Regions from separate parts of the Variovorax sp. J22R115 genome, predicted to be linked through region 1. Evidence: riboswitches for the same ligand, from Rfam matches in the RefSeq annotation. Region 1 holds a riboswitch; the other holds the start of a gene.
The links. Region 1 has a riboswitch for glycine ahead of QTI04_RS20200 (FAD-dependent oxidoreductase). Riboswitches for the same ligand answer to the same signal wherever they lie in the genome.
Positions count from the first base shown of each region.

Region 2: another riboswitch for glycine. It lies ahead of gcvT (glycine cleavage system aminomethyltransferase GcvT); the one in region 1 lies ahead of QTI04_RS20200 (FAD-dependent oxidoreductase).

Region 1 covers NZ_JASZYM010000011.1:121,907-126,820, forward strand. Annotated here, with positions in the region: gene QTI04_RS20185 (MFS transporter) at 1-1,886, opposite strand, end outside; gene QTI04_RS20190 (hypothetical protein) at 1,913-2,755, opposite strand; gene QTI04_RS20195 (helix-turn-helix transcriptional regulator) at 2,880-3,614, shown strand; glycine riboswitch at 3,645-3,729, shown strand; glycine riboswitch at 3,752-3,858, shown strand; gene QTI04_RS20200 (FAD-dependent oxidoreductase) at 3,939-4,914, shown strand, end outside.
Region 2 covers NZ_JASZYM010000002.1:387,674-392,587, forward strand. Annotated here, with positions in the region: gene QTI04_RS04830 (TRAP transporter substrate-binding protein) at 1-321, shown strand, start outside; gene QTI04_RS04835 (TRAP transporter small permease) at 416-928, shown strand; gene QTI04_RS04840 (TRAP transporter large permease) at 925-2,217, shown strand; glycine riboswitch at 2,286-2,385, shown strand; glycine riboswitch at 2,399-2,512, shown strand; gene gcvT (glycine cleavage system aminomethyltransferase GcvT) at 2,559-3,722, shown strand; gene gcvH (glycine cleavage system protein GcvH) at 3,760-4,137, shown strand; gene gcvP (aminomethyl-transferring glycine dehydrogenase) at 4,175-4,914, shown strand, end outside.

The DNA of each region.
Region 1 (4,914 bases):
GCATCGCCGACGTTGAGCCCGACCCGGCTGAAGAACCCGCGCCGGAAAGGACGCACCATTGCGACGTTCTGTCCGTCGCGCACCTCGACCCGGCTGAAATACGAGCCCCAGAGATTGGTCAGCGCCATGGGGATGACCGGCGCGTCGATTCCTTCGGCACGCGCGGACTCCAGGATCTTCATCACGCCGCCCTTGAACGGTTGCAGGCTGCCGTCGCGCGTGATCGCGCCCTCCGGGAAGATCGCGAGCAGGTCGCCCTCGCGCAGCACCTGCACAGCCTGCGCGAATGCTTCTTCGTAGGCCGCCGGATCCTCTTTCTGCGGTGCGATGGGGATCGCCTTGGCCAGCCTGAACAGCCATCCGAGCACCGGCACGCGGAAGATGCGGTGGTCCATGATGAAGCGGATCGGACGCGGGCTCGCGGCCATCAGCAGCACCGCATCGATGAAGCTCACGTGGTTGCAGACCAGTACCGCGGCACCTTCGGTTGGAATGTGCTCGTCACCCTTCACGTCGAAGCGATAGACGAAGCGGGAGAGCATCCAGGCCACGAAGCGCAGCAGGTACTCCGGCACCAGCATGAAGATATAGAAGGCCACGACCGCGTTGGCGATACCCGTGAACAGGAATATCTGCGGGATCGTGAAGCCGGCCTTGAGCAAGGCGCCCGCGATGATCGAGCTGCCGATCATGAACAGCGCATTGAGGATGTTGTTGGCCGCAATGATCCGCGCCCGGTGCGTGGGCTGGCTGCGCAGTTGGATCAGTGCGTACATCGGCACGCTGTAGAGGCCCGCGAAAAGCGACAGCAAGCCCAGGTCGGCCATCACGCGCCAATGGGCCGGCTCGCGCACAAAGCTGCCCAGACCCATGTCGCCCGGCGCTGGAAGCGCACGCGATGCAAAGTACAGGTCGATGGCGAACACGCTCATGCCGATGGCGCCGAGCGGCACCAGGCCGATTTCGACCTGACGGCGGCTGAGCGTCTCGCACAGCAGCGAGCCGATGCCGATACCGACCGAGAAGACCACGAGCAGGAGCGAGGCGACTTGTTCGTTGCCGTGCAGCACTTCCTTTGCGAAGCTCGGGAACTGGCTCAGGAATACCGCGCCGAAGAACCACATCCAGGAGATGCCCAGCAGCGATCGGAACACGACGAGGTTGCCGTGGGCCAGCCTGAGGTTGCGCCAGGTCTCGCTGATCGGGTTCCAGTTGATCGTGAGGCCCGGATCGGTGGCCGGTGCAGACGGAATCGCCTGTGCCACGCCTCGCCCGACCAGGGCCAGCAGCACGCAGGCGAAAGCCACCGTCGCATGACCGACCTCCGGCAGCGCCACCAGCAGGCCGCCGGCGACCTGCCCGAGCAGGATGGCGACGAAGGTCCCCATCTCGACCATGCCGTTGCCGCCCGTGAGTTCGCGGGAATCCAGCACCTGCGGGAGGTATGCGAACTTGACCGGGCCGAACAAGGTCGAGTGCAGCCCCATCAGGAAGACGCAGCCCAGCAGCACCGCGGCATCCCCCCGGAAGAATCCCCACGCGGCCACCAGCATGATGGCGATCTCGAGGTTCTTGACGAAGCGGATCATCTTCGTCTTGTCGTACTTGTCCGTGAGCTGCCCCGCCGTGGCGGAAAACAGCAGGAAGGGCAGGATGAACAACGCGCCGATCGCCAGCCCCGCCATGGCGGGTGGCATCCAGCTGATCTGCAGCTGGTACGTGACCATCACCGTAAAGGCGAACTTGAAGAGGTTGTCGTTGGCCGCGCCTGCGAACTGCGTCCAGAAGAAGGGTGCAAAGCGCCGCTGGCCCAGGAGGGCAAACTGGTTGGCGTGCCCGTGCGAATCGGGCAGGCTGGGGGGAGACGCGTCGGCGGATGTTGTCATTCGTAAAGCCTTGCTGGCAGGATCCCTCACGCCGTCACGGTGGCGGCGCCCGGATTGTGCCGCAGGGCTTGCCGTTCGATGGCCTGCAAGGCATGCAGAACCGGCAGCGCCGCCAGCGCCGCGGTCAGGTGCTTGAGGCTGTGCCCCGACACGAACTGATGCGTCGCTTCGAAGATCGCATGGTCCGCCAGCTCGAACATCTTGGCGAGCAGGTAGAAGAAGATCACCCAGCCGAGCTTGAGGCCGATCGCGCCGTTCAACGGCTTGGTCAGCGCCAGCGCCGCAACCAGCGCCATGCCGCCGAACTGAACCAGCGCCCAGGGCAGCGCGTTCCCGGTGGTGTGGCAGATGGCCGCCGCCAGCAGCCCGCCTGCCAGCGTGAACCAGGCGGCGGGCCAGCCGGCGCGCGCACTCACCCGCTCGCACACTGCGAAGCCCACCAGCCCGGCGAAGGCCACGGCCATGCCGGCGCGGTCGGCCGCCAGGCGCATGCTGTCGGGCTCCAGGTGATAGAAGGCCGATCCCACGGCCGTGAGGATCAGGCCCGCGAAGAACATCCACGCGCAATCCAGCGAATTGACGGGCGGCTGGAATGCGGCCTGGGGCAGCGGCGCCGCATCCTGGGCTTGTTCGTGCGCGCGATCGAGCCAATGCAGCCAGCGCAGGCCCCAGATGCCGATCGCGGCAAAAGGCAGATTACTCAGCACGTCCATGGCGTTCGGCAGGCCGCGCCAGGCGTGGCCATCGGCAAAGGGCGCCGCACCGAGCCCGGACGAGGGAACCGCCGGCCCCACGACCGCTGCCAGCACGAGCAGGGCGAACAACGACAGCAGGCAGCGTTCGCGGTGGGAGAGGGACGACAGGGACATGGCGGGCTCCGGTGGTTGGCTTGGGGTGGAATCTAGGTTGTCAACCCACCGTTCGGCATCGAAAATCGATACGGCGTACTTTTCCACCACTCCCGGTATCAGCCGGCAATACCCGCCCCCCCTCATGAGCACCACCGTCGACCTGGTCCAGGCCCTCAAGAACGAACTCAAGAACGCCCATATGACCTACGCGGATCTCGCCAAGTCGCTGGACATGGCCGAATCCAGCGTCAAGCGAATGCTTGCCAAGGGCGACATGCCGCTCACCCGGGTCGATGCCATCTGCCGGGCCCTCAAGATCGATTTCGCCGAACTCGCACGGCGCGTGGCCGACGCGCAGCCGCTGCTCAAGGAACTGACGCTGGAGCAGGAAAAGGCGGTGGTCAAGGACAAGAAGCTCCTGCTGCTGGCCATCTGCGTGCTGAGCCAATGGACGCTGGAGCAGATCGTCGGCGCCTACCGGATCACCGAAGCCGAATGCATCGGCTACCTGGCGCAGCTCGACCGCATCGGCATCATCGAACTGCGCCCGCTGAACCGCTACCGGCTGAAGCTGGCGAAGACCTTCCGCTGGCGGCCCCACGGCCCGGTCATGGATTTCTTTCGCGAGAACGTCGTGCTCGACTACTACCGCGGCGGCTTCGACGGCCCCGCCGAGGGGCTTCTGCTGGTGCACGGATCGATCAGCAAGTCGCTCGCGCCCGCCTTCCTGGACCGTCTTCAGCGCGTCGCGCAGGACTTCGCACAGCAGCACCAGACCGACCAGAAGCTTTCGCCCAAGGAGCGCGAGGGCTACACCCTGCTGCTGGGCATGCGCAACTGGGAGTTCGAGCTCTTCACGCGCCTGCGCCGAGCCTGAAACACACAGAAACCGGTTTCCTCTATAAAATCTTGGGCTGCAGAAAAGTGGACGCACTGCCGTCCCACCGATGGCGCAAACTCCCATGAACGCTCAGGTGAACCGCATTCGCGGTTCGGTCACTGCTTCCGATTGAAACATCGCCGACTGGAGAGACGCCACGCCATGTGGCGCACCGAAGGAGCAAGTCCGCTGCAGGTCGCACCGGATGAATCTCTCAGGTAACAGAGACAGGGGGAGCGGCAGTTTGAACCTCGGGTCACGGCCGCTCCGCACAGTGAGCACCAACACCCGCCGTTCATGTCATCCCACAAGGATCTGGACATGCGCGTGGTTGTGCTCGGCGCCGGCTTGCTCGGCGTCACATCGGCCTATTACCTTCAACAGCTCGGTCACGAAGTGACCGTGGTCGACCGGCATGCGACGCCCGCGGCCAAGGCCCGTGGCCGTGTGGCGCCGCAGGGCGGCGCACCGACGCCGCAGTGTTCCGGGGCCGATTCCACGGGCACGGGAAGCACACTGGGCAGATGGGCCAAGCTGCGCGCAGGCATGCGCCGGCACGTCTCCAGGCTGGTCGACAGGGCCATCGGCGCGCGCCCCCAGCGCGATCCCCGCGAACACCTCGTGCGTCTTGCCGCCTACAGCCGCAAGAGCGCTCGCGTGCTTCGGGAGGAGGGCGGCTTGCCCCAGGGCTCGCGTGTAGGCGGTCTGCTGAATGTCTTCACCTGCGCGGAAGCCTTCGGCGCCCGCCTGGCGCGCGCGCCGCACTGGTCCGAACTGGGCTGCGAGGAACAACTGTTCTCGGCCGACGACGCGATCCGCATGGAACCCGCGCTGCTGGCCATGCGTGCGAAGCTCGCCGGAGCCACCTATTCGGTCGAAGACCCGGCCCGTGATCCTGCGCAGTTCGCCGCAAGTCTCGTCTTCATGTGCCGCGCTGCGGGTGTGCGCTTCCTGACGAAGCACACCGTGGTTTCGCTGAAGGACCGCGACGGCCGCATCGACCGCGTCGAGTTGCTCGACCCCGCGGGCCAGCCCATGACGCTGCGCGCGCAAGCCTACGTGCTGGCGCTGGGCGCATCCAGCGTGCCGCATGCGGAATACCTCGGCGTCGACATGCCGCTGCGCTTCGTGCGCGAGTACATCGTCACGATACCGGTCAAGGATGCGTCCCGTGCCCCGCGCGTCGCGTTGCGCGACGTGCAAGGCAAGCTGCGCATCACCCGCATCGAAACCCCCGAAGGCGACCAATTGCGCGTCACCGCCACCGTACGCGCCGGCCTCGAGGAAGATCGCGAAC
Region 2 (4,914 bases), on a different contig from region 1:
GCACAGGTGCAGAACCACCTGTCATTGACGGGCCATGTCTATTCGCCGGCACTGCTGCTGCTGTCCCCCAAAGTCTGGAACAAGCTGTCGGACGCCGACAAGAAAGTGTTCGTCGAAGCCGCGAAGAAGGCCGGCGCCGCACAACGCAAGAAGGTCAACGAAGACGAGAACAACGGCATCGCCCAGCTCGAGAAGGACGGCATGAAGGTGACCCGCAAGGTCGACGGCGCCGCGTTCCGTGAAGCGCTGAAGCCCGCTTACGCGGGCTACGCCAAGGAATTCGGCGCCGACAACATCAAGAAGATCTCGGACGTCCAGTAAGCGCGGAAACGCGCCCCTTACGGCACCGCCGCCCGGTGAGCCAGCCATGGCACCGGGCGGTTCTCATTGCACAGATCCCACAACAACAGTCGTCGTGAAAACCTTCGAACACTATTTCCTGGCCGCGAACCGGTGGGCGCTGATCCTGCTGCTCGCCGCGATGTCGGTCATCATCTTCATCAACGTGGCGATGCGCTACCTCACGAGCAACTCGCTCGAATGGGCCGAGGAGGTCGCGCGCCACATGATGATCTGGCTCACCTTCCTCGGCGCCGGGCCGGTGCTGCGCTACGGCGGGCACATCGCGGTCGAGAACCTGCAGGACGCACTGCCGCCCAAGGCCGCCATCGCGATGCGTGCGGTGGTCGCGGCGCTGCTCTTCGCCTTCTTCGGCTTCATGGTCTGGTACGGCTGGCTCTACATGGAGCGCACGATGTTCCAGTTGACGGCCGTGACGCAGATTCCCTTCGCCTATATCTACAGCGCCATGATGTTCGGCGGCCTGCTGCTGATCGTGCACTGGCTCCTGATCGTGCGTGGCTACGTGCTGCGACGCGAATTCGCATCCGACGCGCACTTCGATGCGGCCGCGAGCGCCTCGCTATGAACGCCAGCCTCGTCCTCATCCTCTCGGTGTGCGTGTTCCTCGCGATCGGCGTGCCGGTCGCTTTCGCACTGGGCCTCGCCACGGCCGCGACGCTGATCCTCGCCGAGTCCTACCCGCTGATGGTGCTGCTGAAGGAAACCTTCACCGGCATCGACAGCTTTCCGCTGATGGCGGTGCCCTTCTTCATCCTTGCCGCTGAGCTCATGAGTGGCGGTTCGCTGACGGAGGTGCTGCTGCGCTTCGCCGGCCAGTTCGTCGGCCACCGGCGCGGCGGGTTGGGCTACACCAACGTGGTGTCGCTGACTTTCTTCTCGGGCATCTCGGGATCGGCGCTGGCCGACGCGGCGGGGCCGGGCTCCATGCTCATCAAGATGATGGACAAGGCCGGCTACGACCGCTCATACGCCGCCGCGCTGACTGCCTCGACCGCCATTGTCGGGCCCATCATCCCGCCCTCGATCATCATGATCATCTACGCGCTGCAGGACGACAATGTGTCAGTCGGCAGCCTGTTCGTGGCGGGCCTCATTCCAGGCCTGCTGATCGCGGTGGCGATGTGCGCGGTCAACTTCCACGTGTCGAAGAAGCGCAACTACAAGGGCGACGGCGGCATGCCGCCCTGGAACGAAGTGCTGCTGACGACGTGGAAGGCGATCCCCGCGATCCTGCTGCCGGTAGTGATCCTCGGCGGGATGCGGGCCGGGTGGTTCACGCCGACCGAGGCATCGGTGGTGGCGGTGTTCTATGCGTTGGTGTGCGGCAAGTTCGTCTACCGCACGCTCGAGTGGAAAGCGCTGCCCGACATCCTCTCGCGTTCCGCCTTGCTCTCGGCATCCGTGCTCATCATCATCGGCTTGTCGGCTTCGTTCGCATGGATCCTGACCATCGAGAACGTGCCGCAGACGCTGGCCGAGTGGCTGGCGGGCATGAACCTGTCGCCGTGGATGTTCCTGATCATCGTGAACGTCTTCCTGCTGCTCTTCGGCATCTTCATCGAGCCGCTGCCGGGCGTGATGGTGCTGGCGCCGATCCTTGCGCCGGTGGCGGTCAAGCTGGGCATCGATCCGATCCACTTCGCGATGATCGTGATCTACAACCTCACGCTCGGCATGATCACACCGCCGGTGGGTGGGCTGCTCTTCGTCACCTGCAACGTCTCGCGCGTGCCGATGTCGCAACTGGTGCGCGAACTGGTGCCCTTCCTGTGGGCGCACGGCGCGGTACTGCTGGTGCTCACCTTCATGCCGGCGCTCAGCACATGGCTGCCGCGGCTGTGGGGCTTCAAGTAGCGCCCGGTCACCACGGTGTCATGCTGATGCACTGAAATCGCAGACCGACCCGGCGCCGATCCACTACACTCGCCGGGTCAGGAGAGAGCCCCGCGACAGCGGTGCCGCCGAAGGCGCAGGTCCCCTCGAAACAAGGGCCCGAACGCTCAGGCAAAAGGACTGACGAGGCGCCCTGCACGGGCGTTTCCTTGCTGGAGAGAGACGGCCCATCACCACGTCGGAGGGGCTGTCCACCGAAGGAGCAAACCCCGATCGTGGGGCGAATCTCTCAGGTAAAGCGGACAGCAGGGGTGGCCCATGGCTCCGGTCATGGATCTGGACTGCCCCTTTTGGAGAGTGCCTTGGCCTCCGCATCGACCGACGATCTTCTGAAGACCCCGCTTCACGCCCTGCACGTTGAGCTCGGCGCCCGCATGGTTCCCTTCGCGGGCTATTCGATGCCGGTGCAATACCCCGCCGGCCTGATGGCCGAGCACAAGCACACGCGCGAGGCCGCGGGCCTGTTCGACATTTCCCACATGGGCCAGCTGCGCCTCGTCGGCCCGGATGCCGCGGCAGCTTTCGAGACCCTCATGCCGGTCGACGTGATCGGCCTGGCGCCGGGCAAGCAGCGCTATGGCCTGCTGCTCAACGACGAGGGCGGCATCCTCGACGACCTGATGTTCTTCAACGAGGGCCACGATTCGCTCTTCGTGATCGTGAACGGCGCCTGCAAGCAGACCGACATCGCGCACATCACGGCGAAGATCGGCAAGCGCTGCCAGGTCTTGCCGATGCCCGACCATGCGTTGCTGGCACTTCAGGGGCCGCAAGCCGCGGCCACGCTCGCGCGCCTGTCGCCCGGCGTGGAGCGCTTCGTCTTCATGACGGGCGGCGCCGTTCAGATCGGCGGCCTGCCGGCCTTCGTCGCGCGCAGCGGCTACACGGGCGAGGACGGCTTCGAGATCTCGGTCGCCGCCAAGGACGCCGAGGCGCTGGCTCGCCTGCTCCTTGCTCAGCCCGAGGTCAAGCCCATCGGCCTGGGCGCGCGCAATTCGCTGCGGCTCGAAGCCGGGCTCTGCCTCTACGGCAACGACATCGATGAAACCACCACGCCCGTCGAGGCGTCGCTCGGCTGGGCGATGCAGAAGGTTCGGCGCACCGGCGGCGAGCGCGAAGGCGGATTTCCCGGCGCGGTCCGGATCCTGGCGCAACTCACGGCTGCCAGCGGCACGGCGGGCCATCTCGACCACGACACGCTGAAGCGCAAGCGCGTCGGCCTGGTCGCACTGGAGCGCGTTCCGGTGCGCGATGGCACGCTCCTTGAGTCGTTCGAAGGCCTGGCCATCGGTCATGTGACCAGCGGCTTGCTCGGCCCCACGGTCGACCGGCCGGTCGCGATGGGCTACGTGGCACTGGCCTACGCGGAGCCGGGCACGCGCATCCAGGCCATCGTGCGCGGCAAGCCCGTGCCGATGGAAGTGAGCACCATGCCTTTTGTCCCTGCGCACTATTTCCGCGGTTGATTCCCACCGACATTCTTTTATCCAAGGAGCTTCCTTCATGACCATCAAGTACACCAAGGACCACGAGTGGGTTCAGCAAGACGCAGACACCACGCTCGTGACCGTCGGCATCACGGTGCATGCACAAGACGCACTGGGCGACGTGGTGTTCGTCGACCTGCCGGAAGTCGGCAAGACTTTCAACCAGGGCGATGTGGCGGGCGTGGTCGAGTCGGTCAAGGCCGCGGCCGACGTGTTCATGCCGGTCTCGGGCGAGATCACCGAAGTCAACGAGGCGCTGCGCGCCGATCCCTCGCTCGCCAACAGCGCCCCGATGGATGCAGGCTGGTTCTTCAAGGTGCGCATCAGCGATGCGATCCAGCTCGAAGCGCTGCTGGACGAGACGGCGTACGAGAAATTTTCTGCCGACAACTGATCCCTGACCGACCCCACTTCCGCCAACCACCACCTCCATGTCGACGCCCGTCCTGCCCACCCTCCCCACGCTCAGCGAACTCGAAAACGCCGAGGAATTCATCGCGCGCCACATCGGCATCGAAGCGGAAGACGAGGCGCGCATGCTGACCGCCATCGGCTCGACGACGCGCGCCGAGTTGATCGATGGCATCGTGCCGCCGGCCATCCGCCGCAGCCGGCCGATGCGACTCCCGGCGCCGACGACGGAGGCCGACGCGCTCGTCGAGCTCAAGGGCATCGCGGCCAAGAACAAGGTGGCCCGGAGTTTCATCGGGCAGGGCTACTACGGTACGCACACGCCGGGCGTGATCCTGCGCAACGTGCTCGAGAACCCCGCCTGGTACACGGCCTACACGCCCTACCAGGCCGAGATCTCGCAGGGCCGCATGGAGGCATTGGTCAACTTCCAGACCATGGTCTGCGATTTGACGGGCATGGCGATCGCCAATGCGTCGATGCTCGACGAGGCCACGGCTGCCGCTGAGGCGATGACGCTGGCCAAGCGCAGCGTCAAGAGCAAGAGCAACGTCTTCCTGGTGTCGGGGGACTGCCACCCGCAGACCATCGAGGTGATCAAGACGCGCGCCGCGCCGCTGGGCATCGAGGTCAAGGTCAGCACCGTCTCCGAAACCTTGCCGCACCTGATGGCGAGCAGTGAGTTCTTCGGCGTGCTGGCGCAGTACCCGGCCACGACCGGGCACGTGCACGACCTGCGCCCGCTCGCAGGGCACGCGCA